One region of the Variovorax sp. 10N420 genome, then DNA from elsewhere that is predicted to be linked to it. Evidence: predicted binding sites of a transcription regulator. Region 1 holds the regulator's gene; the other holds the start of a gene.
The links. Region 1 encodes LexA, which represses DNA repair genes until DNA is damaged. Its sites were predicted from a motif close to ACTGTATNNNNATACAGT; they were not measured.

Region 1 (14,725 bases):
GAGGTTCCTTTCGAGCCATGCGGTCAGCGCGTCGACGTCGACGACGTGCTGCGGAGAGACGGCACGCGTGCCGACGAATTTGTCGAAGTCCTGGGTCATGTCTCTGCAGTCTTGAGTTATTGGTCGTCGGCTTCCGAAATGCGCATCAGCGCCGAGCGATCGAGCACCACCAGACCGGCTGGTTCGATGCGGATCGCGTCCTCGCGCTCCATGGCCTTCAGTTCCTGGTTGACGCGTTGACGCGACGCGCCGAGCAATTGGGCGAGCTCTTCCTGGGCGAGCTGCAGACCGATGCGCATCTGGCTGCCGTCCGCGAGATTCGGCACGCCGTAGCTGCGAACCAAATGGACGAGTTGCTTGGCAAGGCGCGCTCGCAAGGGCAGGGTATTGAGATCCTCGACCAGCCCGAACAACTGCCGAATGCGACGCGCCTGAAGCCGCATCAGCGCTTCGTAGAGCTCGATGTGATTGGCCAGGATCTTCTGGAAATCCGCACGCGCCACGCAAAGAATCGTCGAATCGCCATGCGCATAGGCATCGTGCGTGCGCCGATCCCCGTCGAAGATCGCCACGTCGCCAAACCAGATGCCCGGCTCCACATAGGTCAGCGTGACCTGCTTGCCCGACACCGCGGTCGAACTCACACGCACGGCACCCTTCGCACACGCGATCCACTGCTCGGGCGGATCGCCGCGAGCGGCAATCAGTTCGCCGTCCTTGTAGCGTTTGACGAATGCACATCGGAGGATGTCGTGGCGCAGTGAGGGGGAAAGTGAAGAAAACCAGCGACCACCGTTGATCGCTTCTCGTTCTTCGATGGTAAGAATGGGGTCGTCCATGGACTGTCCTGTCGGTGACTGAAGGAGGTAGGGGCTGTCGCGAGAGCGACCTGCTGCTATTCGTAACGTGGTGTTTGCTTGTCGAGAAAGGCGGCGATGCCAATACCCGCATTCGCGTGATGAAGATTGCGAACGAAGTGGTCACGCTCTGCCGACAGCTGCGAAACGAGGGTGGCGCCGCGAGCTTCACCGAGCAGTTCCTTGATGCTTGCCATCGAGTTCGGCGCGCGCGCATTGAGCTTTGCGGCAAGCGCGAGAGCACCTGAAAGAGCCTGGCCGTTTTCGGTGATCTCGTTGATCAGGCCCAATGCATGCAGGCGCGATGCATCGAGGCGCTCGCCCAGCATGAGCCATTCGCTGGCCAGTTGGCGGGGCAGCATCCGTCCGAGATGCCAACTCAGACCGCCGTCCGGCGACAGTGCGACATTGCTGTATGACGCCGCGAAGACGGCGTCGCGTGCGGACACGACCAAGTCGCACGCCAGCGCCAACGAAAAGCCCGCGCCTGCGGCCGCTCCTTCGACCGCGGCGATGACAGGCTTGGGAAACGTGCGGATCGTGTCGATCCAGGTGTGCAATGCCTCGATGCTTTCGGCCTGCACCGAGGGATCGAGCGTCCGGTTGTTCTGGAGCCGTTGCAGGGATCCGCCCGCGCAGAACCATTTGCCTTCGCCGACGAAGACGACGCTGCGGATCTCAGCACTGTTCTCGGCGCCGTTGAGCGCCTCGATGCCTGCCGCGTACATCTCGGGCCCGAGCGCATTGCGCTGCGATGGGTTGGAAAGCGTCAGCACCATCGTGCTGCCTTCTGTGGTGCTCTTGAGTTCTGCGGTCATGGGTGGTCTCGTGTGTCTCAGGGTTCTGCTCTTTACTCTTCTTGATGTGTGAGGCTCAGGCCGAGCGCTCCGCGGCGGCGCAGCCAAGGGCTCGGGCGATAGCGCGGGTCGCCGTACACGGTCTGCAAGTTGAACAGCACCTCCAGCATGTTGGTCGGGCCGTACAAGTCACCCATTGCCAACGGACCTTGCGGATAGCCGAGGCCGAGCCGCACCGCCAAGTCGAGATCGGCGGGCGTGCAAACGCCTTGCTGGCACATGTCGCAGGCGATGTTCACGATGGTGGCGACCACGCGTTGCGTGACGAAGCCACCGCTGTCGCGGATCACGCTGACTGCCTTGCCGTCGCGCGCGAACAGTGCATGCGCCGCGTCGCGCATGTCCCGGCGTGTTGCAGGATTGGTTGCGATGACGCGCCGCTTGGTCGCGGCATCATCGACCATCATGTCAATGCCGACGGTGCGCGTGGCGTCAAGCCGTTCGACGGCCGCCACGGTTGTCACATCGAAGCCAAGGGGCGCAACCAGGATCAGCGCGGAAGGAGAGGGCGTTGCACCACTTTCGAGTTGGGCGCCAAGCGCATGCACCAGCCGCAGCAGCTCAGGGCGCCGGGCTGCGCGGGGAGACACCCAAACCGCCGGCATGGCGTCGACGGTGGGCGATGGCGCCTCGGGGGTCTGTTGAATGGCACCGTCGACATAGCGATAGAAGCCTTCGCCCGTCTTGCGGCCCAGCGCGCCGGCGGCCAGCCGTTGTGCCGTGATCACGCTCGGGCGATATCGCGGTTCGTCGTAGTACTGGCGATAGATCGACTCCATGACTGGGTGCGAGACGTCGAGCGCCGTCAGGTCCAGCAACTCGAAGGGCCCGAGTCGGAAGCCCGCCTGATCCTTGAGGATGCGGTCGATCGTCGCGAAATCCGCGACCCCTTCGCTGGCGATGCGCAATGCTTCGGTGCCGTAGCCGCGCCCCGCGTGGTTGACGATGAAACCGGGCGTGTCCTTCGCCTGGACCGCGCTGTGGCCCATCTGCTTGGCATAGCCTGAAAGCCGGCGGCAGACTTCAGGGTCCGTCTTGAAACCGGCTACCACCTCCACGACTTTCATCAGCGGGACCGGGTTGAAGAAATGAAAGCCGGCCATGCGCTCGGGATGTTTCAGCGCGGCGGCAATGGCAGTGACTGAGAGGGACGATGTGTTGGTGACCAAGGTCGCCGAAGGCGCGACGGCGGCTTCGAGATCGCTGAACAAACGACGCTTGACCTCGAGGTCTTCGATCACCGCCTCGATCACGAGATCGCAGCCGGCGAGCTCCTGCATCGAATCGACGGCGGTCACGCGGCTGGACAACTCATCGCGTTGTGTCGCGTCGAGCTTGCCTTTTTCGTGTTGCTTTTGCCATTGGGCAAGAATGGCGTCGCGGCCGCGCAGAGCTGCGCCTTCGAAGCTGTCCAGAAGGAAGACCTTGCTTCCGGCTTGGGCAGCGATTTGGGCAATGCCTCGCCCCATTGCGCCGGCGCCGATCACGGCGGTGTTGGAAAAGTTCACAGTCATTTGATAATTGTCTCTCCGTGGGTCGGGGTCCCTGACGCACATGTCAGAATGTGTCAACTTTTGATTGCTTCTTGAAGCCTATTTTGCGATTTCCACGCTTGGCGGCGAGCCTGCTTCTTTTCGGGGTCGTCCTCGAATCATCCGCCTTGACGATAGGCCGGCCCCAGGGCGCCGTCTGGATCGGCAAGCCGATCGACATGGTGATCCCGATCTCGCTGGCAGCCACCGAGGACGGAGGCTCCCTATGCCTCAACGCCGATATCTTGCAAGGGGACACGCCCATGCTCGACCGGCGAGTGACTGTATCGCTGGAATCAGGCGGGAGTCCGGGCAATTCGAACATCCGGGTGCGCTCGACAGTCCCCGTCGAAGAACCGGTCGTCACGGTGACCGTCCGCGCCGGGTGCGACACGAAGACGAGCCGGAGCTATGTGCTGCTTGCGGATGTGCCTTCGGACGTGACGCCGCCGGCTGTTGCGTTTGCCAGTGCTCGCGCCTCCGTAGAAGTGGCGACCGCACCGCGGGCATCCCTGCGCCCGGTGTCGCGTACGGCCGGCAGCGGCGGAGCGTCCGGTTCCGATGGGGCGGCGACGGGGGCGAAACGCTCTGCGGCATCGGCCGACTCGACATCCGACCGCGATCCGGCAACGTCCGCGCAGCGCAAACCAAGCGCCTCGCCCGCACCTCGTCGCGCTGCCGTCGTTCAGGCGCCGGCCGCTTCGCGTGCTGTCAATGTGGCTCAGGCATCCCCGGCTGCTCAGCCGGCGAAGGCGGCACCCGTCGCCGCAGGACCTCGACTCCAGGTGGATGCGTTGGAGCCGGAGCCGGCAAAAGACGCGGGCCTGAAATCGACCAGCCAATTGAGCTTGCCGGCCGTAGAGGATCCGACTCGCCGGGCCGCGGCCGCCGCTCTCTGGGGCGCCCTGGATCCTGCCGCCGAGCAGGCCGGGCGCGATGCCCAACGCGCCAAGGAAATGGATGCCACCTTAGCTGCCATGCGCGAGCAAACGGCGCAGAACCAGCGCGCACTGGCCGATATGCGGAGCGAACTGGCACAGGCACGCGAAAGCCAATATCGCAATCCGCTCGTCTACGCGCTGCTCCTCGCATTGTTGTTGGCTCTGGTCGGCATACTGCTGCTGTGGCGCATGTCGCGCAGGGCGGTGGCGCCCGCGTGGTGGGGTGATTCGGAATTGAAGCGTGGCGACCCGATGCCAAAGCTCGGAGCGAAGCGCGTTCGGCGGCACGGCGGTTTGCTTGACGAAGATGAGGATTTGGACCCGGATCCCGATTCGGAGCAGCATGAGCAGCCGCGCAAGCGCAGCCTCGGTGTGTCGACCTTCGGTGCCAAGCCGTTTGCCATACCCGATCAGCCGGATCAGGCCGACAGTGATTTCGGCGAGCCGCCGCATCCCTCTCGCGCCTTGGACAGCGTGCCGGCGCGGCTCGTCAATACCGAAGAACTCCTGGACGTGCAGCAGCAGTCGGATTTCTTCCTCTCGCTGGGCCAGCACGATCAGGCCATTTCGGTTTTGCGGGAGCACATCGAAGCCAACCCGGGCACCAGTGCGCTGGCGTACCTCGACCTTTTGCGGATCTACCATGCGCTCGGGCGCGAGGACGACTACGCCGGCGTCGCCGAAGAGTTCGAGCGGGCATTCAATGCCGACGTGCCCGCATTCGAGAATTTCACGGATACGGGCAAGGGCCTCGAACATTATCGAAGCGCCCTGGCGCGCATCGAATCGCAATGGCCTGCGCCGAGCACTTTGGCCTTTGTCGAAGAACTGATCTTCCGAAAGCCCGGTGTCCACGAGGACGGGGCCTTCGATCTTGCCGCCTACCAGGAGCTTCTGCTGCTCTATTCCCTGGCCAAGGAAGTCATCGAACCCGCGAGCGCGCCGCCGGTCCTGGTCACGCCGCAGGCGTTTGCGGACACCTATGGGCATGATGGCGAGCTGACGGCGACTGCGCCTCTCGGCCCGGAAACGGAGCCGCCTGCAATAGAGGACGGTCCTGTCCTTCCGCCGTCGATCTATGGGTCGATCGACGAGCGTTTGCAACATGACACCGTGCTGATCCCGGATGCACCGGCGACGCTGCCGGCAGACGTCGATGCTCCGGCGCCAAGGCCAGAGAGGCCTCCGCTTGAACTCGATCTTGCCGAATTCGACAAAACGGCTTACGAGACGATGCCGACGCCGCTCGAGCAGCCCAAGGCGCCGCCAGCGCCTTCGACCGACCCGCATCTGATCGACTTCGAACTCTTCGATCCGAGCACCGAAGCGGAAATCGCCCCGCGCCCGATCATCAAGCGCTGAAAGCGGGGGCGCGCCGCTGCGCCTTTTCGACGGCGATGCTGAGCGCAATGGCAAAGAGCATCGTCGCAAAGCCAACCCAGCTCATCCATGCGGATTCGTCGTTAGCGAGGAGCCAGCCTCCGGCTGCTGCACCGATGGCCTGACCGATGTAGATCCCTGAACTGTTCAGTGCGACCGAGCCAGGCGCAAGCGAAGGCTCGAGCGACACCAGGCGCGCCTGTTGCGCCGAATTGGTCGCGAAGCAGCCCAGCCCCCATGGCGTCAGCAGCAGCGCTAGCCACGCCAGCGTGACGCCGAGCGGCCAGAGCAGCAAACTCAAAGCGATCAACGCCGTCGTCAGCAAGACCATGCGCGGTGGCCCCACACGGTCGATGTAGCGGCTGACGAGCACGTTGCCCACCACGCCGCAAGCGCCGAACCATGCCCACATGAGACCCTGTTGAGTGGCGTTTGCACCCAGCTGCTGCTTAAGCAGCGGGGCGAAATAGCTGAACAAGACAAACTGGCCGGACCCCTGCAGCGCGGTGACGCACACCACACCCATCAGCAAAGGACTTTTGAGCACACGGCCCCACGACTCGCGCGACAACGCAGCGGGTCGAATGCCGGAGGGCAGTTGCCGCCAGACCCAGATGGCGCTCACGAGCGACAACATCGAGATCAGCAGGAATGCGGGCCTCCACCCGAAATGGCCGCCTATCAGCGCGCCGATCGGAAGCCCCAGCACCGACGCCATCGACCATCCGAGAAAGACGAAAGTGACGGCACGCCCGCGTTGTTCGTTCGGCACCAGGAGACCGACACAAGCGGCTGCCTGCGGCGTGAAGATGGCTGGCGCCACCACCGTCAACATCCGGACGACAAGCAGTCCGACGAAGTTCGGCATCAGGGTCGCAACAAGGTGCCCGCCCGCGTACCAGAGCATCGTGCAGGTCAGCAACACGCGGCGATCCCACCCGGCGACAACGGCGGCAAGCAACGGAGCCCCGAGACACATCACGACCGCCGCGGCGGTGATCAACTGGCCGGCGGTTGCAGCGCTGACCTGCAGTGATGCACTGAGCTCATTGAGCGTTCCGGGCACGACCATCACGCCCGTGCCGATCACGAAGTTGCCAGCCAGCAGGGACCACAGCGCGGCCGACGGTGCCGACTGTCTCAACGCCGGACCTGCAGCGCGCCAGGATTGACGATGTTGGTCGGATTGCCCTTGATGAAGCTGACGACGTTGTCGAAGGCTTGCCCGAAGTACATCTCGTAGCTGTCTTGCTCGACATAGCCGATGTGTGGCGTGCAGATGCAGTTTTCGAGGCGGAGCAGCGCGTGGCCTTGCAGCGGCGGCTCGCTTTCGAACACATCAATGGCGGCGAGGCCAGGCCGACCACGATTGAGCGCAGCAAGAAGAGCGTCTTGCTCGACAAGCTCCGCGCGCGACGTGTTCACGAACAGCGCCGTCGGTTTCATGCGCGACAGGTCTTCGAGCGTCACAAGCCCCCGCGTCTCTTCCGTCAGCCTCAGGTGAACCGACAGGACATCGGCCGCGGCAAAGAAGGTGTCTCGGTCCGATGCGACCTGGAAGCCGTCGGACCTTGCCTTGGCGCAGCTTTGCTCCCGGCCCCAGATGACCACCTGCATGCCGAAAGCCTGCCCATAGCGAGCGACCAATTGGCCGATGCGACCATACCCCCAGATGCAGAGCGTCTTGCCCTTGAGCACCGAGCCCAGGCCGAAGTTCGGAGGCATCGACGCCGACTTGAGGCCCGACTGCTGCCAGGCGCCGTGCTTCAGGTTGCTGATGTATTGGGGCAGCCGGCGCATGGCGGCCATGATCAGGGCCCAGGTCAGCTCGGCCGGGGCCAGCGGCGAGCCCGAGCCTTCGGCGACGGCGATGCCGAACTCGGAACAGGCATTCACGTCGACGTGACTGCCGACGCGACCTGTCTGGGAGATGAGTCTCAGCTTCGGCAGCTTTTCGATGAGTTGCCTGGAGATGTTGGTGCGCTCACGGATCAACACAATCACTTCGGCATCCTTGAGGCGGACCGAGAGTTGCCCGATGCCCTTGACTGTGTTGGTGTAGACCTTGGCCGCATAAGCGTCGAGCTTGGCTGCGCACTTGAGCTTGCGCACCGCGTCCTGATAATCGTCGAGGATCACAATGTTCATGGCGTGCCATTGTGCCTCGCACCGCCCACGTGCTGTGTCGGCGCACTGCCTGGCCTCCGCTTATCTTGAACAATTTTGCGGCGAGAGCAGCGCGCTTGCGGGCTTCTCTGCCGTCAATGCAGATGAGCGCGAAGGCCTGGCGACGGGGGAGAGGCGGCGGCCTCGAGTGCTACGAGCCTGTCGAGCTCGGCGCATACGTCCGCCATGCGGCCGGAAATCACCACCCGGCCTGGATGGCGACCGGTTTGCTGGGCATCGACCATCCGCACGACTCGAAGCGGCCGTGCCGCCGAGCTCGGCGCATCCTCGCGAGTCGCCGGACTTTGGCGCAACCCGCAGCTTGGCCGAACCCCGACATAGCGCAAGCCCGCCGTGCTGATGTGGCTTGACCGACGCGTTGGCATCCATCGGCTGGCCAATGTCTGCAGAGGCGAGATCAGGTCGACGATGCTAAGAAGAGCGATTCCCATGTGAACTCCAGAAAAGTCAGAGATTGAACATAGGCAGGATTGCTTTCATTGGCCACGACAGGGTGATGGCACTACGCCATACGCCCGCCACCTGTCGCGGCCGTCAACGAGGCGAACACGGGTGCAGGCCGAGTTCGCTTGCAGGATGGTCGAAGGGTTACATCAACATCGTGTTGCGGATCAGTCCGACAGCGAGGCCTTCGATCTCGAAGGGCTCACCCGGTTGAACAACGATGGTGGGGTAGTCAGGGTTTTCGGCGTGCAGTTCGATGACTTGCTTGTTGCGCTTGAGCCGTTTGACAGTGACCTCATCGCCCAGGCGGGCGACCACGATCTGGCCGTTGCGGGCTTCCTTCGTGGCCTGCACCGCCAGCAGATCGCCGTCCATGATGCCGGCGTCGCGCATGGACATCCCGCGCACCTTGAGCAGATAGTCGGGTTGCCGCTGGAACAGCGTGTTTTCGACATAGTAGGTTTGGTCGACGTGTTCTTGAGCCAGGATCGGCGAGCCGGCTGCCACTCGGCCGATCAGCGGCAGCGCGAGTTGTGCCATACCCGGAAGGGACAAGGAAAATTGGCTGTTTCGGGACTCGTTGAGCGCGCGCAATGCATCGCCCTTGAGGCGGATACCGCGCGACGTGCCACTGACGAGTTCAATCACCCCCTTGCGCGCGAGCGCCTGCAAATGCTCTTCGGCTGCGTTGGCAGACTTGAAGCCCAGTTCAGCCGCGATCTCTGCGCGAGTGGGAGGCGCACCGGTGCGCGCGATGGCGCTTTGGATCAAATCCAGAATCTGCTGCTGGCGGGCGGTAAGCTTGACTGCGAACTGCATGTGGGCTCCTGAAGGAACTGGCTGAATATCCAGTACCTGTATTTTTAACCAGTTTTCTGTGGTTGGCAAGTCATGAATGAAATCAAACAAGGCGACGAGCGCATCCGCAAGGTGATCGTGCTGGGAACAGGCGGCACGATCTCAGGCCGCGCCGAGTCTTCGGCCGACAACATCGGGTATACGGCCGGCCAAGTGGGCGTCGAGGAACTGCTGGGTGGAATCAAAGCGCCGGCTGGCGTGGAACTCGCGGCCGAACAGGTGGCGCAGATCGACAGCAAGGACATGAGTTTTGCAATCTGGCAGAAGCTCGCGCAGCGGTGTGTGCACTGGTTGGCGCAGCCCGATGTGTCAGGGCTCGTCATCACCCACGGAACCGATACGCTGGAGGAAACCGCGTATTTTCTGCATTCCGTCATTGCATCCGCATCGGTGAAACCTGTGGTGCTCACGTGCGCGATGCGGCCCGCCAGCGCGCTGGTGCCGGACGGTCCGCAGAATGTGTGCGACTCCATCGTCGTTGCGTCCACCCAGGGCGCGCGCGGTGTCGTGGCCGTCTGCGCCGGGGCCATGCACGGTGCGGTCGACGTCCAGAAGGTGCACACGTACCGGCTCGATGCCTTCGCCTCCGGCGATGCCGGACCGTTGGGTTACGTCGAGGAGGGGAGTGTTCGACTAGTGCGGACATGGCCGGCCCCCGCGCCAGCCGCCCACGAGGTCTTCAGTCGCGTGGTTGCCGCGCGCAAGTGGCCGCGCGTCGAGGTCCTGATGAGCCATGCGGATGCGCGCGGCAGCATCGTCGATGCCTTGGTGCGAGAGCGTGAGTTGGGGTCATCCGAAGTGCTTGATGGGCTCGTGCTTGCCGCCACCGGAAACGGAACCCTGCATCACGCCCTGGAAGCCGCTGCTTTGCGGGCTCAGGCCGCGGGCGTGTCGGTCGTCCGCGCTACGCGCTGTGCGCAGGGGCGCATCTTGCCAAGACAGAACGAGCTTCTTCGGGATGCAGGCGCACTGACGCCGGTCAAGGCGCGCATCGAGCTCGTGCTGGAGCTGCTGGCGGGGCGGCCATCGCCATGAAGATCAGGAGCTCAGTGCAGCCAGCGCGCGCTGAGTGATGTCGTCCACCGTTCCGACACCGCTGATGGAGCGGTACTTGGGTGCCGCAGCCGGGTCGGATTTGGCCCACTGCGAGTAGTAGTCGACCAGCGGCCGCGTCTGCTGGCTGTAGACCTCGAGCCGCTTGCGAACCGTCTCTTCCTTGTCGTCTTCTCGCTGGATCAAGTCTTCGCCCGTCAGGTCGTCCTTGCCGATGACCTTGGGCGGATTGAACTTCACGTGGTAGGTGCGGCCAGACGCCGGGTGTGAGCGGCGACCGCTCATGCGTTCGATGATGTCGGAAAAAGGAACGTCGATTTCAAGCACGTAGTCGAGCTTGACGCCGGCCGAGCGCATCGCTTCGGCTTGGGGGATCGTCCGTGGAAAGCCGTCGAAGAGAAACCCTTGGGCGCAATCGGGCTGCGCGATGCGTTCCTTGACGAGGTTGATGATGAGATCGTCGCTCACCAGCGCGCCCGATGCCATGACGGACTGTGCCTGCAGGCCAAGCGGCGTACCGGCCTTGACCGCGGCGCGAAGCATGTCGCCGGTCGAGATTTGGGGAATGCCGTATTTCTGGCAAATGAAGGCCGCTTGCGTGCCCTTGCCCGCACCCGGGGCGCCCAGCAAAATCAGTCTCATGGTGTCCTCGGAAGGTTTTTCGATTTATGTCGCGCCATGCTGCCTCCCATAGGATTTCCCAGGCGGAATTGCGGCGAGGATAGCATGCGCTCCCCCCGCTAAAACGAAGCTAGCCAGCAGCGAGAAGGGCGCGAACTCGCGCGAGATCCTCTGGCGTATCGATCCCGGGGCCGGGAGCATCCGAGGTGATGTGGACAGCGATGCGATGACCATGCCAGAGCGCTCGAAGTTGTTCGAGGGCTTCGGTGGTTTCGACGGGCGCAGGAGGCAGGCCCGGAAACTGCCGGATGAATCCAGCGCGGTAGCCGTAGATGCCGATGTGCCTCAAGGCCGGCGGCGACGTCGGCACTGCTTTCGGCCCCAGCGCCGCGAAGCCGTCGCGCCACCAGGGGATTGGGGCTCGGCTGAAGTAGAGCGCATAGCCCTTGGCGTCGAGCACGGTCTTGACCACGTTGGGATTGGCGAATTCCTCGGGCGAATCGATCGCGTGCGCCGCGGTGCTCATCGCTGCGTCGGGATGGTCCGCCAGAGTTCGTGCGACCGCGTCGATCAACGTCGGCTCGATCAACGGTTCGTCGCCTTGCACGTTCACGACGATGGCGTCGTCCGCGAGGCCGAGCTGCGCGCACGCCTCGGAAAGGCGATCGCTTCCGCTGGCGTGATCGGTGCGAGTCAGCAGCGCCTGCACGCCATGCGCCGCGCATGCGGCAATGATGCGCGGGTCGTCTCCCGCCACCACGACGCGCTGGGCGCCTGATACCAAGGCGCGCTGGGCAACGCGCACGACCATGGGCAGCCCGGCGATGTCAGCCAGCGGCTTGTCCGGCAGTCGGGTCGATGCGAGCCGGGCGGGGATCAGGACGACGAACGCCGCGTTCAATTCAGCCCGCCCGGTCAAAGGCCCAGCTCTTCGTCGGAAAGCGTCCTGGCTTCCGCTTCGAGCAGCACCGGAATACCGTCGCGCACCGGATATGCGAGGCGTGCGCTGCGCGAGACCAGCTCCTGCTTCTCAGCGTTCCAAGTGAGGGGCCCCTTGGTCACGGGGCAGACGAGCAGTTCAAGCAGCTTGGTGTCCATCGCGCGATGATAGCTTTGCGTCCAGCGCTGCGAAGAACGCATCCGACGTTTCGAAGACGAGCGGTACCGCCAATGCGTCGGGCACTTTGCACCAGAGCTTTACGGCGTCCTTTTCGGTGCAGAGCAGCGTGCGGCCGGTCGCGGGCGCATTCCAGTTGTCGAAATCGTCATGGTCCGGAAGTGCGATGCATTGTTCGAGGTGCAAGCCCCGCTCGCGCAGCATGTCGAAAAAGGCTTCTGGCTTGGCGATCGCCGCCACCGCGTCGAGATTTTGGTATTGAAGATCGCTCAGCGGAATCGTCGTGCCGTCTTTTCGGACGGCGTAGTCGGCCAGCATTCGCCGTGCAGTGAAGCCGTCGAACGCCGGCCGGCCGCCCGTGTGAAGCACCAAATCGCAATGACGCGGCCACTTTTCGCGCAAAGGTCCAGCGGGGAGCAGCCATCCGTTTCCGATGCCCCGGTCATCGAAAACGCAAATCTCGACATCGCGAGCCATGGCGAGATGCTGCAGGCCGTCGTCGCTCACGATGACCTCGGTGGTCGGATACCGAGCCAGAAGCGCGATCGCCGCGTCAACGCGCCGCCGTGCAACGAAGACCGGGACTCGCGTCGAGCGCCGGATCAGCGCGGGTTCATCGCCGACGTCACGAGGATGGCTGTCATCGAGGACTTCCCGGCAATCGTCGGTGACTCGCCCATGGCCGCGCGATACGACACCGGCGTGGATACCGCGCGTTTGAAGATGCCGCACGATGGCCATCACCGCAGGCGTCTTGCCGGACCCTCCGGCGATGACATTGCCGACGACCACCACGGGCACGCCAACTCGTGTGGTTCGCAGGATTCCGAGTCGATACAGGCAGCGCCGGAGCCCGGTGATCGCACCATACAACTGCGACAGCGGCCACAGCAGCCGTGCGAGCGCTCCGCGTTGCAGCCAAGCCTGCCGCAACGACGCCAAGGCTATCGTCCCGCCTGCGCGGCTGACTGTGTTGCGAAGGTGATCTGTATCAGACCCGCCCGGCGCGCCGCTTCCATGACGGTGATCACGGACTGGTGGGTTGCGCTGGCGTCGGCGCTGATGATCACGACGCGGTCCGTTGCTCCGCCGGTGGCAGCGGCCAGCGCCGCCGCTACGCCTTCCACGCTGCGGTCCGGCAGAACGCTCTTGTTGATCGAGTAGCGCCCATCGGACGACACGGCCACGATCAGTTCCTTCGGGTAGTCGCGCTGCGCTTCCGCATCCGCGACCGGCAGGCGCAACTGCATCTCGGTGAACTTGCTGTACGTCGTGGACAGCATCAGGAAAATCAACACGACCAGCAGGACGTCGATGAACGGAATCAGGTTGATCTCCGGTTCCTCGCGCGAGCCGTGGCGAAAGTGCATTCTCATCGGCGCAGCGTGTTCAGATGGCGTGCAAAGCGCTCGCCCGAGAGCTCGAGGTTCAGCAGGTATTCGTCGACCCGGCTGCGGAAGTAGCGCCAGAAAATCAGCGCCGGAATCGCAATCATGAGCCCGAACGCGGTGTTGTAGAGCGCAATCGAGATGCCATGCGCAAGCTGCGCCGGGTTGCCGGATCCGACGGCGCCGCTGGAGACCGACTGCGCGCCGAAGATCTCGATCATCCCGATGACGGTGCCGAGCAGGCCCAGCAACGGTGCAGCCGAAGCAATGGTCGCCAGGGCGGGCAGATAGCGTTCGAGGCGATGGGCGACCACGCGCCCGGCCGCTTCCATCGACACGCGCAAGTCATCTTCGCTGGAGGTCGGGTTGACATTGAGCGCACGAAAGCCCGCAGCAAGCACTTCGCCGAGGCCGGAATTCTTTTCGAGCTTGGTCACAACATCAGGGCCGGGGATCGCGCTGCGCGACACCGCGATAGCTTCGTCGAGCAGCTTGGGAGGCAAGACCTTGGAAGTCTTCAGGCTGGCGAATCGCTCGATGACGAGTGCCAGGCCGACGATCGAACAAGCGAGCAAAGGCCAGATCGGCCAACCCGCAGCAACTATGATGGAAAACAAGAATTCCTCCGGCCCATGGACTGCAAATGCGCGGCGATTATCCACCTTGCTGACCTGTATTCCGGCGCGGCTCCCGTGTAGGTGAGGGCGCACAGAATCTGTGGATAACTTTGTGATTAACGGCCTGGGCAACTCGCCCGAACCCGCACCAGATGGGCCTTCCCTTAAATCGAGCGATATTTGAGCACCGCTTTCTTCATAAAAATCAATGACTTGCACGGGAACATGCGCCCGCGCTGTGCATGGATGAGTTGTCGCAGCGACCTCCTGCCCGGTTGTGGAAGGTTTTCGCTTGTCACGCAGGTGAGGCATGAACGGACGTGAGCAAACACCTGCGGCCGGCGGGCGCGTCTGGGCGGTCGGAGCACTTTGCCGGGCCGTCGCCGATGCCTTGGACGCGCGCTTCAACCCAGTCTCAGTGCGCGGAGAAATTTCCGGCTTCTCGCGCGCCTCCAGTGGCCACTGCTATTTCTCTCTGAAGGACGAAGCAGGACAGTTGCGTTGCGCGATGTTCCGTCGCGCGGCGAGCCTGCTGGACTTCTCGCCGCGCGACGGCGACCAGGTCGAAGTGCGCGGTCGGCTCGCGGTGTATGAGCCGCGCGGCGATCTCCAACTGGTGGTGGAAAGCCTGCGTCGCGCAGGGCAGGGCGCACTCTTCGAGCAGTTCCTCCAGCGCAAGGCCAAACTGGAAGCGGAAGGCCTCTTCGATCCAACTCGAAAGCGAGCGTTGCCGACGATGCCGCGCACCATCGGCCTGGTCACCTCGCTGGGCGCGGCAGCGCTTCACGACGTCGCTACGGCACTGCGCAGGCGCGTACCGCAAATTTCGGTCGTGCTGGCACCGGCCGCTGTGCAGGGCGCGGGCGCGCCGGG
Region 2 (14,725 bases), on a different contig from region 1:
CGCAGCACGCTGATCATCGGGCTGACCATTCCGCTGTCGATCCTGGCGTCGATCCTCGTGCTCTATGCCTTGGGCCAGACGCTCAATCTGATGACGCTCGGCGGCCTTGCGCTCTCCGTCGGCATTCTGGTCGACCAGGCGATCGTGACCATCGAGAACATCGAGCGCCACCTGCACATGGGCACGGAACTGAACGAAGCCATCCTCGTCGGCGCGGGCGAAATCGGGCCGGCGGCATTCGTCTCGACACTGTGCATCTGCATCGTCTTCGTGCCGATGTTCTTTTTGTCGGGCGTGGCGCGATTCCTCTTCGTGCCGCTGGCGGAGGCCGTCGTGTTCGCCATGCTGGCGTCCTACCTGCTCTCGCGAACGCTGGTGCCAACGCTCGTCATGCTGCTGATGGGCGGCGTCCATGCCAAGGCGGCCGCCGACGCGAACCCGAGCATGCTGCAACGCGTCTACCGGAGCTTCGACGCGCGGTTCGAGCGAGTACGCCGCGCCTATACGCTGGTGCTCTCGGCCGTGCTGTCGCGCCGCAACCGCTTCATCGCCCTCTTCCTGGGCTTCTGCCTGCTGTCGTGCCTGCTGTATCCGGTGCTCGGCCGGGACTTCTTCCCGAGTGTGGACGCAGGCCAGATCCGCCTGCACATGCGCGCACCCACCGGCACCCGCATCGAGGAAACAGCCCGACTTGCGGATCAGGTGGAAGCCGTCATCCGCGAACTGGTGCCCCACGACCAGCTCGAAACCATCCTGGACAACCTGGGCGTGCCCAACAGCGGCATCAATCTGTCCTACAGCAACGCCGGCACCATCGGGACGCTCGACGGCGAGATCCTGCTTTCGTTGCGCGAAGGCCATCGCCCCACCGAGGAATTCGTATCGCTGCTGCGTGCCGAATTGCCCAAGCGTTTTCCGGGTACGGAGTTCTTTTTCCAGCCGGCGGACATCGTCACGCAGATTCTCAACTTCGGCTTGCCAGCGGCCATCGACGTGCAGTTCAGCGGCAACGACCTCAACGGCAATGCAGCACGCGCGGCGGAGTTGGTGAAGGCCATCCGGCAGATCCCCGGCGCAGTCGATGCCCACGTCCATCAGCGCCTGGACGGACCAGGTCTCAATCTGCAGATGGATCGGACGCGCCTACAGCAGTTCGGATTGACCGCGGCCAACGTCGGGCAGAACGTGCTGATCGCGCTGTCCGGCAGTTCGCAGACGGCGCCGGCCTTCTGGCTCAACCCTCAGAACGGCGTGGCCTACAGCGTTGCGGTGCAATCGCCCCAATACACAGTGGACTCCCTCGATTCCCTGCTCAACATTCCGGTGGCGTCCGGCTCGGGTGGCGCGGGGAGCGGCGCGCCTCAATTGCTCGGCAATCTCGTCGACGCGCAAGCGGGCCGGCAACCGGCGGTCGCATCGCGCTACAACATCGCGCCGGTGATCGACGTCTATGTCAGCGTGCAGGGCACGGACCTCGCGAGCGTCGCTTCGAAGGTCAAAGCGCTGGTGGACGACATGCGGCCCAAGCTCTCGCGCGGCAGCCAGGTGACCCTTCGCGGGCAGGTCCAGACGATGCAGTCGTCCTTCATCGGCCTGGGGGTCGGACTGGCGATGGCGATCGTGCTGGTCTATCTGCTGATCGTGGTGACCTTCCAGTCGTGGATCGATGCGGCCATCATCATCACGGCGCTGCCGGCTGCGCTGGCCGGCATCGCATGGATGTTGTTCATCACGGGCACCACGCTCAGCGTGCCGGCGTTGACCGGCGCGATCATGACCATGGGCGTGGCGACCGCCAACAGCATCTTGTTGATCGCATTCGCGCGAGAGCGATTGGCGGCAGGCATACCGCCGTTGTCGGCCGCACTCGAAGCGGGCGCGACGCGCATCCGTCCGGTGCTGATGACGGCGCTGGCGATGATCATCGGCATGATCCCGATGGCGCTCGGCCTCGGCGAAGGCGCCGAGCAGAACGCGCCACTGGGCCGCGCAGTGATCGGCGGCCTGCTCTTCGCGACGGTGTCGACACTCTTCTTCGTGCCGGCCGTCTTCGCAGAAATCCACAGCCGCCGCGCTCATCGCCAGGCGGCGCGCCAAGCCACACCACCTTCGCTCGGGGCCGAGCCCCAGGAGACCTGACCCCATGACGGAGCAACGCCACGCGGCACTGGGCATCCACCCCATCGCCGCCGACGAAGACGGCGATCACCACGAGTTGCCCCGCAGGCGCCAGATCGTCCGGCGCACGCGCATCGCCGTGCTGATCGTGCTGGCGCTTCTCACCATCGGCGCGGCGCGGATCGTGTTCGTTCGCATGAGCAATGCGCGCGCACTCGAAATAGGCACCGCCGAGCGCGCAGCCCAATACGTCAAGACTGCACTGCCCCAAACACCCGCCGCCGGCCAGACACTCGCGTTGCCGGGCACCTTGCAAGGCTATGTGCAGTCGCCGATTTCGGCGCGCGCCAGCGGTTACCTACGCCGGTGGACCAAGGACATCGGCAGCCATGTCGAAAAGGGCGATCTGCTCGCGGAGATCGAAACCCCCGAGATCGACCAGCAGCTTTCGCAGGGCATCGCCGCGCGCCAGCAAGCCGCGTCCAGTCTCGACCTGGCGAAGAGCACCGTCGCGCGTTGGGAAAACCTGCGCAAGAAGGATGTGGTTTCGCAGCAGGACCTTGACGAACGCCGCAGCGCCCTCGCGCAGGCCACCGCCAACGTCGCGGCGGCGGACGCCAACGTCCAGCGCCTGAAGCAGACCGAAGGATTCAAGCGCGTGCTGGCGCCCTTCGCCGGAATGATCACGCGGCGCAATGTCGACGTCGGCGACCTGATCGACGCGGGCAGCGGGCGGTCCTTGTTCCTGCTCGCGCAGACCGACCCGTTGCGCGTCTACATCAACGTGCCGCAAGCCTATGCGCAACTCATCAAGGCGGGGCAGCCTGTGATCGTCACGCAAGCCGAACTGCGCGACCAACGCTTTCAGGGCGAGGTGGCACGGACGTCGGGCGCCATCGACAGCGCCACCCGGATGATGCAGGTCGAGGTCTCGCTGCCCAACAAGGACGGCGTCTTACTGCCTGGCGCTTACGTGCAGGTGTCGCTGCCGCTTGCCGCGAGCAAATCACTGACGATTCCGGCCAACGCGCTGCTCTTCAGGGCCGAAGGCACCCGGGTTGCGGTCGTCGATGCACAAGGAAAAGTCCACCTGCGCCCGATCAATCTCGGACGCAACTATGGCGAGACCGTGGAAGTGCTCGATGGAATCTCGGGCACCGATCGGCTGGTGCTGAATCCTTCCGACTCGCTGGCCGAAGGCGACGTTGTCGTGGTGGCCAAGGAACCAGCGTGATGTTCGTGCGAGCCGCGCTGATCGCGCTGGCGGTTGCAGCCGTGGCTGGATGCGCCGTCGGGCCGGACTACAAGAAGCCATCCTTCGACGTGCCCGTGAGCTGGCAAGTCGAAGAACCATGGCGGCAGGGGACGCCTAGCGATGCATCCGACAAGGGGCCGTGGTGGGAGCGCTTCGGCGATGCGCAGCTCAATGCGCTCGAACAGAAGGCGCTCGCTGACAGCCCCACGCTCGCCGCATCCAATGCGAGGCTTGCGCAGGCCCGCGCCACGCTCGCAGGGAGCGAGGCCGCCCGCTATCCACAACTGGGTGTCGGCACGCGCGCCCAGCGGTTCAAGATTTCGGCCAACCGTCCTTTGACCAACTATGCGGTGCCGAACCTGTCGACGGTGCAGAACGATTTCAACGTGATCTTCACGGCCAGCTATGAAGCCGATCTGGCGGGACGCGTGCAGCGATCGGTCGAAGGCGCAACGGCATCGGCTGCGCAATCGGCGGCCGACCTCGAAAACACGCGACTGCTGCTCACGACGGATCTCGCGTCGAGCTACTACAACCTGCGATCGACGGACATCGAACTCGACGTGCTGGCGCGATCGATCGAGCTTCAGCGGCGAGCGCTCCAGTTCGTCACTGACCGGCATGACTTGGGCGCGGTGTCGGGTCTGGACGTCGCGCAGCAGCAGGCGCTGCTCGACAACACGCTCGCGCAGGTCGACACGCTGAAAAAGCAGCGCTCCCAGTTCGAGCACGCGATTGCCACGCTGTCGGGAACGCCGGCGCCTTCGTTTTCCATCGCCCCGGATGTGAAGCCGCTGGCGCCGCCGGCGATTCCGATCGGCGTTCCCTCGGACGCGCTGGAGCGCCGTCCGGACGTCGCGGCGGCGGAACGCGCCATGGCCGCCGCCAATGCGCAGATCGGCGTTGCGACGGCGGCCTTCTATCCGAGCGTGATGCTGCTGCCCACCGGCGGCGTGGACAGCAGCACGCTCGCCACGCTCTTCGACGCAAGAAGCCTGCTCTGGTCGCTCGGCGTCTCGGCAACGCAGACGATCTTCGACGGCGGGCGCATCCGGTCGAATGTCGATTTCACTCGCGCGGGGTATGACGTCGCCGTGGCCAACTACCGGCGCATCGTGCTCACCGCGATGCAGGAAGCGGAAGACGGCATCACCGGCGTCGCGTCGCTCGACCATGCGTCGACGCAGGCTTTCACTGCCGTCGAAAGCGCGCGCCGCGTGCTGGACATGGCCTCCACCCGCTACCAGGGCGGCGCCACGACCTTCCTCGACGTCATCACAGCGCAGCAGGCCGTGCTCTCGACGGAGCGCCAAGCCGCGCAGATCATGGGGCAGCGCATGCAAACCTCGGTATTTCTCGTGAAGGCGCTGGGCGGCGATTGGTGCGGGGTCGAGCCGCGCGGTTCGGCGGAACTTAAAACAGACTGCCCTGCCCCACTGCGCCAGGTGGTCGGAACGCGCTGAGGTCGAGCACGATGCGATCGCGATTGAACCCGATGCGGGCCGTCGCCTTTTCGAACCGCTGACGAATCAGGTCCGCCCACAGTCCGCTGCCCTTCATGCGCGTGGCGAAATCGGCGTCGTAGTCCTTGCCGCCGCGCATTTCGCGGATGCGCGCCATGATCCGGTCCGCGCGCTGCGGGTAGTGCAGTTCGAGCCATTGCTTGAACAACGGCGCGACCTCCCATGGCAGCCGGACGACCGTGTAGAAAGCGCAGCGCGCGCCGGCATTCCAGGCGGCTTCGAGAACCTGTTCCATGTCTTCGGTCACGAAGGGAATCTGCGGCCCCACGCTCACGCCCACCGGAACGCCCGCTTCGGCTAGCGTGCGCACGGTGCGCAAGCGCCGATGCGGCGCGGCGGCGCGCGGCTCGAGCTTGCGCGCGACCTCGCCATCGAGCGTGGTGATGGTGACGTACACCGCCGCCAGATGCTCGGCCGCCATGGGTGCGATCAGGTCCAGGTCGTGCTCGACCGCGCTCGATTTCGTGACGAGGCCGAAGGGATGGTGCGTCTCCTTCAGCAATTCGATGACCGAACGAGTGAGCCGGAGTTCACGCTCAATGGGCTGGTAGCAATCGGTCGCAGTGCCGATCGCAAGGTGGCTGGGCCTGTAGCCCTTGCGGCCCAGCTCGCCGCGAAGCACCTCGACGATGTTGCGCTTGGCGATCAGCTTGGTTTCGAAGTCGAGTCCCGGCGAAAGATTGAGATAGCTGTGCGTGGGCCGGGCGAAGCAGTAGATGCACCCGTGTTCGCATCCCCTGTACGGATTGAGCGAACGGTCGAACGGAACGTCCGGGGAATCGTTGTGGCTGAGCACGGATTTGACGTCCTCGAAGCGGACCTCCGTGGCGAGCGGAGGCAATGCGTCTGCGTCGGCGGCGCCCTCTTCCAGAGTGCCCCAGCCATCGTCGAACGCATTGCGCGCGTCGCGCTCGAACCGATGCGCAAGGCGCGTGGCCGCACCTCGGCCCTTGAGGGCATGAAGAGGGATGATGGTGTCGGTCATGGCGGCGCCCCCGAAATACTGTATGGACAAACAGTATTTCACCATTTCAAGATTGCCGCAGCAAGCGCGTGTGGCGGCCGCAAGTACGTCACACGGCGTAAGCTCTGGCTCTCCTGCCCCGCCTGACCAACGATGCCGCGTCGACCTGAAAACCTCTATCCGCAATACCACGCGCACATCTATTTCGGCCCCGCAACGGTCGCGCAAGCGAAGCAGTTGGCCGAGGATGCCGGGCGCAGTCTGCTGGTCGTGGTCGGCAGGGTGCACGAGCGGCTCGTCGGTCCGCACCCGCACTGGAGTTGCCAGCTTGCTTTCGACGCTGCCGAATTCGACGAAGTAATCGGCTGGCTGGACGAGCACCGCAACGGGCTCGATGTGTTCGTCCACGGCGTCACCGGCGACGACTACACGGACCACACGGCGCACGCGATGTGGCTCGGCAACGAGTCGCCGCTCGATCTGCGCATGTTCCGCAAACCGGCGGACTGAACCAGGCCCACAAGCAACAGCGTTTCAGCGCCCCTGCGGGTGGGCTTTCGATCGCCTTGTCGCGGCGGCTTTACGTCCGACCCGCAAAAATATCTAGTACTTAATATTTAACAAAAGATACACTCCGACGCGTCTGAATACGAAATGTTCCATTTTTAAGCAACAAGAGTCGTGTCTCAATGAACCGTATCTATCGCCTCGTCTTCAATCGCTCGACGGGAAGCCGTCAAGCTGTCTCCGAACTCGCCCGGACATCCGGTCCCGGCGGTTGCGCAACCGGAAGCGCTGCCAGCGCGGCCTTCGGCGCCGCGGGAGCCGCCGTCCTGATGGCGGTCACCGCCCTGGCGCCTACCGCGCATGCGGATACCAACCTGCTCGTCGGCGCCGGTGGCGCAGGCGGCATTTCGAGCACCAATGCGGGGAACGGCGGCGCAGGTGGCATCGGTGGCGGAGGCGGTGGTGGATCGGGTGGTGCGATCGCCGGCGGCGCCGGCGGCGGTTTCGGCTCGGGCGGCGGCGGCAATGGATTCGTCATTGGCGGTGACATCGGAGTGCCCGGCAATGGCGGCGCCAATGGCGCTGGCGTCACCGGCGGCAACGCGTTGGTGGGCGACACCGTCCAGCCCAACTCTTTGACCTTGACCGGCACCACCGACGTGACCGGCTCCGTCTGGGTCGGCGGGGGTGGCGGCGGCGGGAGCGGCGGCGGGGGGACGACGCCTGGTGCCGTCGGTGGGGCCGGGTCGAATGGCGTCCTCGATGTGAGCGCTGGCGCCGTCCTGAATGTCGCCGGTGCAATCAACCTCGGCGGCTCAGGCGGCGGCGGCGGCGGCAGCACGCCCAATGGGGGAACCGGCGGTACGGGCGGCGCGGGCGGCAACGGCACGTTGTCGATCAGCGGCACGGTCAATGCCTCGGGTGACGTGAACTTTAGCGGCGTTCAAGGCGGAAACGGTACGAGCGGCATCGCCGGTGTCGGCGGTGCGGCCGGCACAGGCAATCTGACGATCAACACAGGCGGAACCCTGCAGATCGGAACCGGCGGCACCACTGGCTCACTGAACGGCGACGTGACGGACAACGGACGGTTGGTCTTCAATCGGTCTAACGCATACGACTACGCAGGCGTAGTTTCAGGCAGCGGCAGCCTGGTGCAGCAGGGCACGGACGTCTTGACGCTGAGTGGCAACAACACCTATAGCGGCGGCACGACCGTCAACAGCGGCGTGCTTCAGGTCAGCGCCGACAACAACCTCGGCGCTGCGACCGGTGGCCTCGCGATCGACAACGCCACATTGCGCTACGGGTCCGGCTTCGCCAGCGCACGCGCAGTGACGATGGGCGCGGATGGCGGCACCTTCGACACCAACGGCAACGACGCTTCGCTCAACGGCGTGATCAGCGGCGGCGCTCTCACCAAGACCGGTGCTGGCGCCCTGACCCTGTCTGGCAACAACACCTATAGCGGCGGCACTGTGCTGAACGCCGGAATACTGCAGGTGTCCTCGGACAGCAACCTGGGCTCGACCGGCCCCAATGCCGGCCTGACCTTCGATGGCGGCACCTTGCGTCTGCCGGCGCCTCTTCCGCTGCCGGCCGTGAACCCGCCGCCCTTCGTTTCGGCGCGTGACATTGCCGTGAACGTCAACGGCGGCACCATCGATGTGAACGACAGCCAAGGCAATATCTTCAGCGGAGAACTCAGCGGAGGTGGCACCCTGACACTGAAGAACGGCGGATCGAACACTGGAGATCCGACGCGCCTGACGTTGAGCAGCAGCAACAACACCGCATTCACGGGCGCCATCCAGCTTGGAACGAGCGGTCAGGTCGGCCGCATCAATGTCGAGGTGACCGGCTCGGGCACGCTGGGCACGAACAGCAACCTGGTCGACATCTACAACAATAGCGAACTCGACTTCAACGGTGGCGGTGCCAGCGCCGGCAACCTGAAAATCACGACCCATGTCAGCCCCAACAAACTGGGGCTCAACTCCGGCGTCACCTTCTCGAACGGCGCCAGCGCGGGGACGGCCACAATCATCAACGCAGCGGGTAGCGCGTTGATCCTCTTCCGGGATGCCACGGCAGCCGCGTCCACCCTGGTCAACGGCACCGACTCGCGCATCTATTTTTTGGGCACCAGCACGGGCGGCAGCGCGGCGATCGCCAACAACGGCGGGCGCGTTTACCTGCAGGACTCCTCCGATCTCAGCGGAGCAGCCATCGCCAATGGCGTCGCCGGCACTGTGAACATCAGCGAAGCGACAAGCGGGATATCGATCGGCGAGCTTTCCGGCGACGGGAACGTCGTGCTCGGCGGCAAGGTCTTGACAGTCGGTGCGCGGGGCACCAATAGCACGATCGGCGGAGTCATCTCCGATACTGGCCCAGGGTTCGTCGACAAGGACGGAGGTGTGTACAACCCCCCGGTCAGTGCGACCGGAGGCTCGCTCGTCAAGACGGGCGCCGGCACGCTGACCCTGACGGGCGTCAACACCTACAACGGCGGCACGACGGTCAACGGCGGCGTGCTACAGGTCAGCGCCGACAACAATCTCGGCGATGCGGCCGGTGGGCTTGCGCTCGACAACGGCACGTTGCGCTACGGAGCGGGCTTCGCCAGCGCGCGCGCAGTGACCATGGGCGCGGGCGGCGGCACCTTGGACACCAACGGCAATGACGCTGCGCTCAGCGGCGCGATCAGTGGCGGCGCTCTCACGAAGGCCGGCGCCGGCACCCTGACCCTCGCGGGCGCCAACACCTACAACGGCGGCACCACTGTCAATGGCGGCGTGCTTCTGGTCGGCGCAGACAACAACCTCGGCGCTGCGACCGGTAGTCTTGCGCTCGACAACGCCACATTGCGCTACGGAGCCGGCTTCGCCAGCGCACGCGCAGTAACGATCGGCGCGGGTGGCGGCACCTTCGACACCAACGGCAATGACGCTTCGCTCAGCGGCGTAATCAGCGGCAGCAGCATCACCAAGACAGGCGCCGGCACCCTGACCCTCGCGGGCGCCAACACCTACAACGGCGGCACCACCGTCAGCAGCGGCGTGCTTCAGGTCAGCGCAGACAACAACCTCGGCGCTGCGACCGGTGGTCTTGCACTCGACAACGCCACATTGCGCTACGGAGCCGGCTTCGCCAGCGCACGCGCAGTGACGATCGGCGCAGGCAGCACCTTCGACACCAACGGCAATGACGCTTCGCTCAGCGGCGTGATCAGCGGCAGCAGCTTCACCAAGACAGGCGCCGGCACCCTGGCCCTCGCGGGCGCCAACACCTACAGCGGGGGCACGACTGTCAAAGCCGGCGTGCTTCAGGTCAGCGCAGACAACAACCTCGGCGCCGCGACCGGTGGCCTGGCGCTCGACAACGCCACGTTGCGCTATGGGTCCGGCTTCGCCAATGCACGCGCAGTCACGATGGGCGCGGGTGGCGGCACCATCGACACCAACGGCAATGACGCTGCGCTCAACGGCGTGATCAGCGGCGGCGCTCTCACGAAGGCCGGCGCCGGCACCCTGACCCTCGCGGGCGCCAACACCTACAACGGCGGCACCACTGTCAATGGCGGTGTGCTTCAGGTCGCCGCGGACAACAACCTCGGCGATGCGGCTAGTGGGCTTGTGCTCGACAACGGCACGTTGCGCTACGGCGCCGGTTTCGCGAGCGCACGCGCAGTGGCCATGGGCGCGGGCGGCGGTACGTTGGACACCAACGGGAACAACTCTTCGCTCAATGGCGTGATCAGCGGCGGCGCTCTCACGAAGACTGGCGCCGGCACGCTAACCCTAACCGGCGCCAACACCTATAGCGGCGGCACGACCGTCAACGCCGGCGTGCTCCAAGTCAGCGCCGACAGCAACCTCGGCGCCGCGACCGGCGGACTTGCCCTGAACAACGCCACATTGCGCTACGGAGCCAGCTTCGCCAGCGCACGCGCAGTGACGATCGGCGCAGGCAGCACCTTCGACACCAATGGCCATGACGCTTCGCTCAATGGCGCAATCAGCGGCAGCAGCCTCACAAAGACAGGCGCGGGCACGCTGACCCTCGCAGGCGCCAACACCTACAGCGGCGGCACCGCTCTCCAATCAGGTCAGATCAACCTAGGCAGCAGCACCGCCCTGGGCACCGGCGCGCTCTCGATGGACGAAGGCACCACATTGGGCTTCACCGTCAACGGTTTGACAGTCGCCAATGCCGTGGTGCTCACCGGAATCACCGACCCCATCATCGACACAGGCAGCTTCACTGAAACGCTGACCGGCGCGATCTCAGGTGCCGGCGCCCTGACGAAGAACGGCAGCGGCACGCTGGTGCTCTCCGGCGCCAACAACTACAGCGGCGCAACGGCCGTGGCGGCAGGTACGTTGCGCGCGGGCGCGGCCAACGCGTTCAGCGCGACTTCGGCGCACACGGTGGCTTCCGGCGCGACGCTGGACACCGGCGGCTTCAGCCAGACCGTTGCATCCCTGACCAACAGCGGCACTGTCTCGCTGGTGGGCGCTGCGCCGGGCTCGACCCTGACCATCAACGGCGCCTATTCCGGCAACGCCGGCGTCATCCGCCTGGGAACTGCGCTGGGTGACAGTGGCAGCGTGACCGATCGATTGATACTGAACGGCGCAGGCGCCAGCGCGAGCGGCAAGACCACCGTGCAGATCACCAACCTCGGTGGCCTCGGCGCACGAACCGCGGGCAGCGGCATCAACATCATCAGCGCCCAGAACGGCGCGACCACGACCGCCCAGACGACCAAGGACGCATTCGCATTGGCAAACGGCCACGTTGACGCGGGCGCCTTCGAGTACCGGCTCTATGCCGCCGACAACAGTGGCGCAGGCGAAAACTGGTACTTGCGCTCCGACGGCGGCCCCGTCACGCCGACCACTGCAACGGGCGCCGCAGTCGCTCCCGCAGCGGCATCTGGGCCCGCATCCATAGCGGCAACGCCACTGCCGGCCTATCGCGCCGAAGTGCCTCTCTATGCTGCGCTGCCGAGCGTGCTGCGCCAAAGCGATCTCACGATGCTGTCGAACCTGCATCGCAGGATGGGCGACGAAACGGTCACGACCGAAGCTTCCGGCAGCACTTCCAATCGCCGCGGGTGGGCCCGTGTCATCGACGGGACCACCACCATCGAACAAAGCGGCATCACCGCGCCGGAAAGCAATGCCAGCACGCAAGGAGCGCAGGCCGGCGTCGACCTTTACACCGACACCACCTGGCATGCCGGGTTGTATGCCGGCTACCTGCGCGCCGACACCCATGTGGACGGCTTCTACGGCCTGAACTCCCTCAGCCGCGGCTATGCCGGCAATCTGCGCGCGGACACCACCTACCTGGGCGGCTACGCCACCTATGCCAATCCGCAGGGACAGTACGCCGATTTCGTGCTGCAGTACGGCCATCAGGACATTACGGGCACGCCCCCGCTCGGCTTCGCAAGCGACAGCAGCGGCAACAGCGTGACCGCGTCAGCCGAAGTGGGCCAGCGATTCGCACTGGGCAGCGGCTGGGGAGTCGAGCCGCAGGCCCAGTTGATCGTCAACCGCCAGGCGCTGGGGAATGCACGGATCAGCGGCGCGGTCGTGGACCAGGACACGGCCACAGCGGTGATCGGGCGCATCGGCGTGCGCATCACCGGCGACTACACCACCGGCATCGGTCGACTGCAGCCGTACGGACGACTCAACGTCTGGCATGGCTTCGGCGGCACCGATACGACCAGCTTCATCGCTCCGGTCGCGACCACGCCGATCTCCAACGAAATCGGCTACACGTCCACCGAGGCGGCCATCGGCTTCACCCTTGGCCTGACGCCGGCGACCAGCGTGTACGGCGAACTCGGCAAGCTCTTCCACTCCGGCGGGGACACGCGAGTGAGCTCCTCGGTGCAGGGATCGATCGGCCTGAAGGTGAAATTCTGATCTGCGGGTTCCGAATCCGGCCGGCATGAACCGGTCGGACGGATTCAGAACTCAGCGTCGAGCTCGTCGATTTCTTCGGGCTCCTGCTTGGCCGCCTTGATCCACTCCTGCATCGCGGGCAGTTCGGCGATGCGCTTGCAGTAGGCGGCGCAGGTTCGATCGAGGTGTACGTCGTAAGTCATGAAGCGCGTCACCACCGGCGCATACATCGCATCGGCCATGCACGGTGTCTCGCCGAAAAGGAATGGACCGCCGTAAGCCGAAAGGCACTCGCGCCAGATCTCGACGATGCGGTCGATATCGGTCTGCGCACGCGACCAGATCTTGAAGCCCGGAAACTTGGCCTTGACGTTCATCGGCAGCGATCCGCGCATCGCGCTGAAGCCCGAATGCATCTCACCGCAAATTGCCCGGCAATGCGCGCGCGCCTTGGCATCGGCGGGCAGAAGGCCGGCCTTGGGCTTGATCTCGTTGAGGTATTCGCCGATGGCAAGCGTGTCCCACACCTTCACGTTGCCATGCTGCAGTGACGGCACGAGCATCGAAGCCGAGAGCAGCAGCATCTCCGCCTTCATTGCCGGGTCATCGGGCGGGATCACCTTTTCCGAAAAATCGAGTCCGGCAAGGCGGCACATCAGCCAGCCGCGCAGCGACCACGCGCCGTAGTTCTTGCTGCTGATGGTGAGAACGGGTTTGGCCATGCTGACGCTCCTCATTGCCGGATCGGCCATGCAGCCGTGCAAGGCTTGTGCCAGAAAGGTGCGCCTCGCGCGTCGTGCCGCGGAACTTGGCCCGCAACTTGCCTGCGTCACGGGCATGCTGTATCGGGCCTATCAAACCAACGCCGACTTGCTTTCGCCGTCACGGCTTGCGGCGCAATACCTCGGCAGCGCGCTGTGGCATCCGCATTCGGACCGCAGCATGGCTCGCCGCATCTCGGCGGCGATGGAGGTCTATTCACGCTTGCGGCTCACGCACACACGTCCGGCCTACGGCATCGACAGCGTCATGGTCGACGGCGAAGAAGTCGCCGTCCACGAAGAAGCTGCGTTGGCTGCCCCCTTCGGGACCCTTCTGCACTTTCGCAAGGACACCACGGCGGTGCATCCGCCGGTGTTGCTGGCCGCACCACTGTCGGGCCATTTCGCCACGTTGTTGCGCGAAACCGTGCGCACGCTGCTGCGCGACCACGATGTCTATGTGACCGACTGGCACAACGCGCGCGACGTGCCGCTCTGGCATGGCGGTTTCGGGCTGGACGAGTACACGCTGCAGATCATTGCGTTTCTGGAGGCGATCGGTCCGGGCGTGCACATGGTGGCCGTGTGCCAGCCCTGCGTCGCGGCGCTGGCTGCCACCGCGCTGATGTCCGAAGACGACAACCCGGCGACACCGCGCAGCCTCACGCTGATGGCAGGCCCGGTCGATTGCCGCATCAATCCGACCATGGTGAACAAGCTCGCCACCGACCGCTCCATCAGCTGGTTCGAGCGCAACCTGATCAGCCGCGTGCCTTGGCCGCACGCAGGAATGATGCGCCGCGTGTACCCCGGCTTCCTGCAGCTCAGCGCGTTCATGAGCATGAACCCGGATCGGCACAAGCAGCAGTTCAGGAAGCTGTACCAGCATCTGATCGACGGCGAAATCGAACAGGCCACGACCATCCGCACGTTCTATGACGAATACCTGGCGGTGAACGATCTGCCGGCGGAGTTTTATCTGGAAACAGTGGAGCGGGTCTTCCAGACCTACGATCTGCCGCGCGGAGAACTCACCGTGGGCGAGCGCAAGGTCAACCCCGCAGCGATCCGCCGCACTGCGCTGCTGACGGTTGAAGGCGAGCGCGACGACATCTGCGCGGTCGGCCAGACGGTGGCCGCGCAGGACCTGTGCACTGGCGTGCGACCGTATCTCAAGACCCATCACCTGCAAGCCGGCGTCGGGCACTATGGTGTCTTCAGCGGCAGCAAATGGAACACACAGATCTACCCGCGCGTGCGGGAGACGATTCATGCGGCTGCGGAGTTGCACTAGCGCAGGAGCCGGCCCGCCGGCCTAGACTGTGCGTCATGACCCAGCCCGCGCACGACCCCGCTTCACCGCTCGAATCATTCCTTCACGCGATTCCAAAGGTCGAACTGCATTGCCATCTGTTCGGCACCGTTCGGCATGACACTTTCGCCGCACTCAATCGCGCTGCCGGCGCGCCACTGGCCGACGATGAAATCGAGAGCTTCTACACACGGGGTGAAAAGCCGGTCGGCGTCTTGAGGGTGCTCCGAGCACTCGATTCGCATCTGGTTCGCAGTGCGGACGACCTGCATCGGCTCACGCTCGAATACCTTCAGGATGCCGCCAGTCACAACGTTCGCTACAGCGAGTTCTTCTGGAATCCGACCGGGACCGTGCATCA

Region 2: a site for LexA is predicted at 5,899-5,916, ahead of AC1DEK_RS13905 (PA0069 family radical SAM protein). Genes of this name have one in related genera too.

Annotation. Positions count from the first base shown of each region.
Region 1 is NZ_JBFTIJ010000001.1:264,271-278,995, reverse strand. Features, by position in the region: gene AC1DEK_RS01330 (phosphotransferase) at 1-99, opposite strand, end outside; gene AC1DEK_RS01325 (Crp/Fnr family transcriptional regulator) at 117-839, opposite strand; gene AC1DEK_RS01320 (oxepin-CoA hydrolase, alternative type) at 896-1,675, opposite strand; gene AC1DEK_RS01315 (3-hydroxyacyl-CoA dehydrogenase) at 1,708-3,228, opposite strand; gene AC1DEK_RS01310 (tetratricopeptide repeat protein) at 3,375-5,549, shown strand; gene AC1DEK_RS01305 (MFS transporter) at 5,539-6,711, opposite strand; gene AC1DEK_RS01300 (D-2-hydroxyacid dehydrogenase family protein) at 6,708-7,715, opposite strand; gene lexA (transcriptional repressor LexA) at 8,343-9,017, opposite strand; gene AC1DEK_RS01290 (asparaginase) at 9,090-10,091, shown strand; gene adk (adenylate kinase) at 10,095-10,751, opposite strand; gene kdsB (3-deoxy-manno-octulosonate cytidylyltransferase) at 10,861-11,631, opposite strand; gene AC1DEK_RS01275 (Trm112 family protein) at 11,646-11,828, opposite strand; gene lpxK (tetraacyldisaccharide 4'-kinase) at 11,809-12,795, opposite strand; gene AC1DEK_RS01265 (ExbD/TolR family protein) at 12,792-13,217, opposite strand; gene AC1DEK_RS01260 (MotA/TolQ/ExbB proton channel family protein) at 13,220-13,852, opposite strand; gene xseA (exodeoxyribonuclease VII large subunit) at 14,163-14,725, shown strand, end outside.
Region 2 is NZ_JBFTIJ010000004.1:568,148-582,872, reverse strand. Features, by position in the region: gene AC1DEK_RS13920 (efflux RND transporter permease subunit) at 1-2,139, shown strand, start outside; gene AC1DEK_RS13915 (efflux RND transporter periplasmic adaptor subunit) at 2,144-3,352, shown strand; gene AC1DEK_RS13910 (efflux transporter outer membrane subunit) at 3,352-4,836, shown strand; gene AC1DEK_RS13905 (PA0069 family radical SAM protein) at 4,787-5,881, opposite strand; gene AC1DEK_RS13900 (DOPA 4,5-dioxygenase family protein) at 6,014-6,370, shown strand; gene AC1DEK_RS13895 (autotransporter-associated beta strand repeat-containing protein) at 6,550-12,312, shown strand; gene AC1DEK_RS13890 (glutathione S-transferase) at 12,357-13,013, opposite strand; gene AC1DEK_RS13885 (polyhydroxyalkanoate depolymerase) at 13,129-14,346, shown strand; gene add (adenosine deaminase) at 14,382-14,725, shown strand, end outside.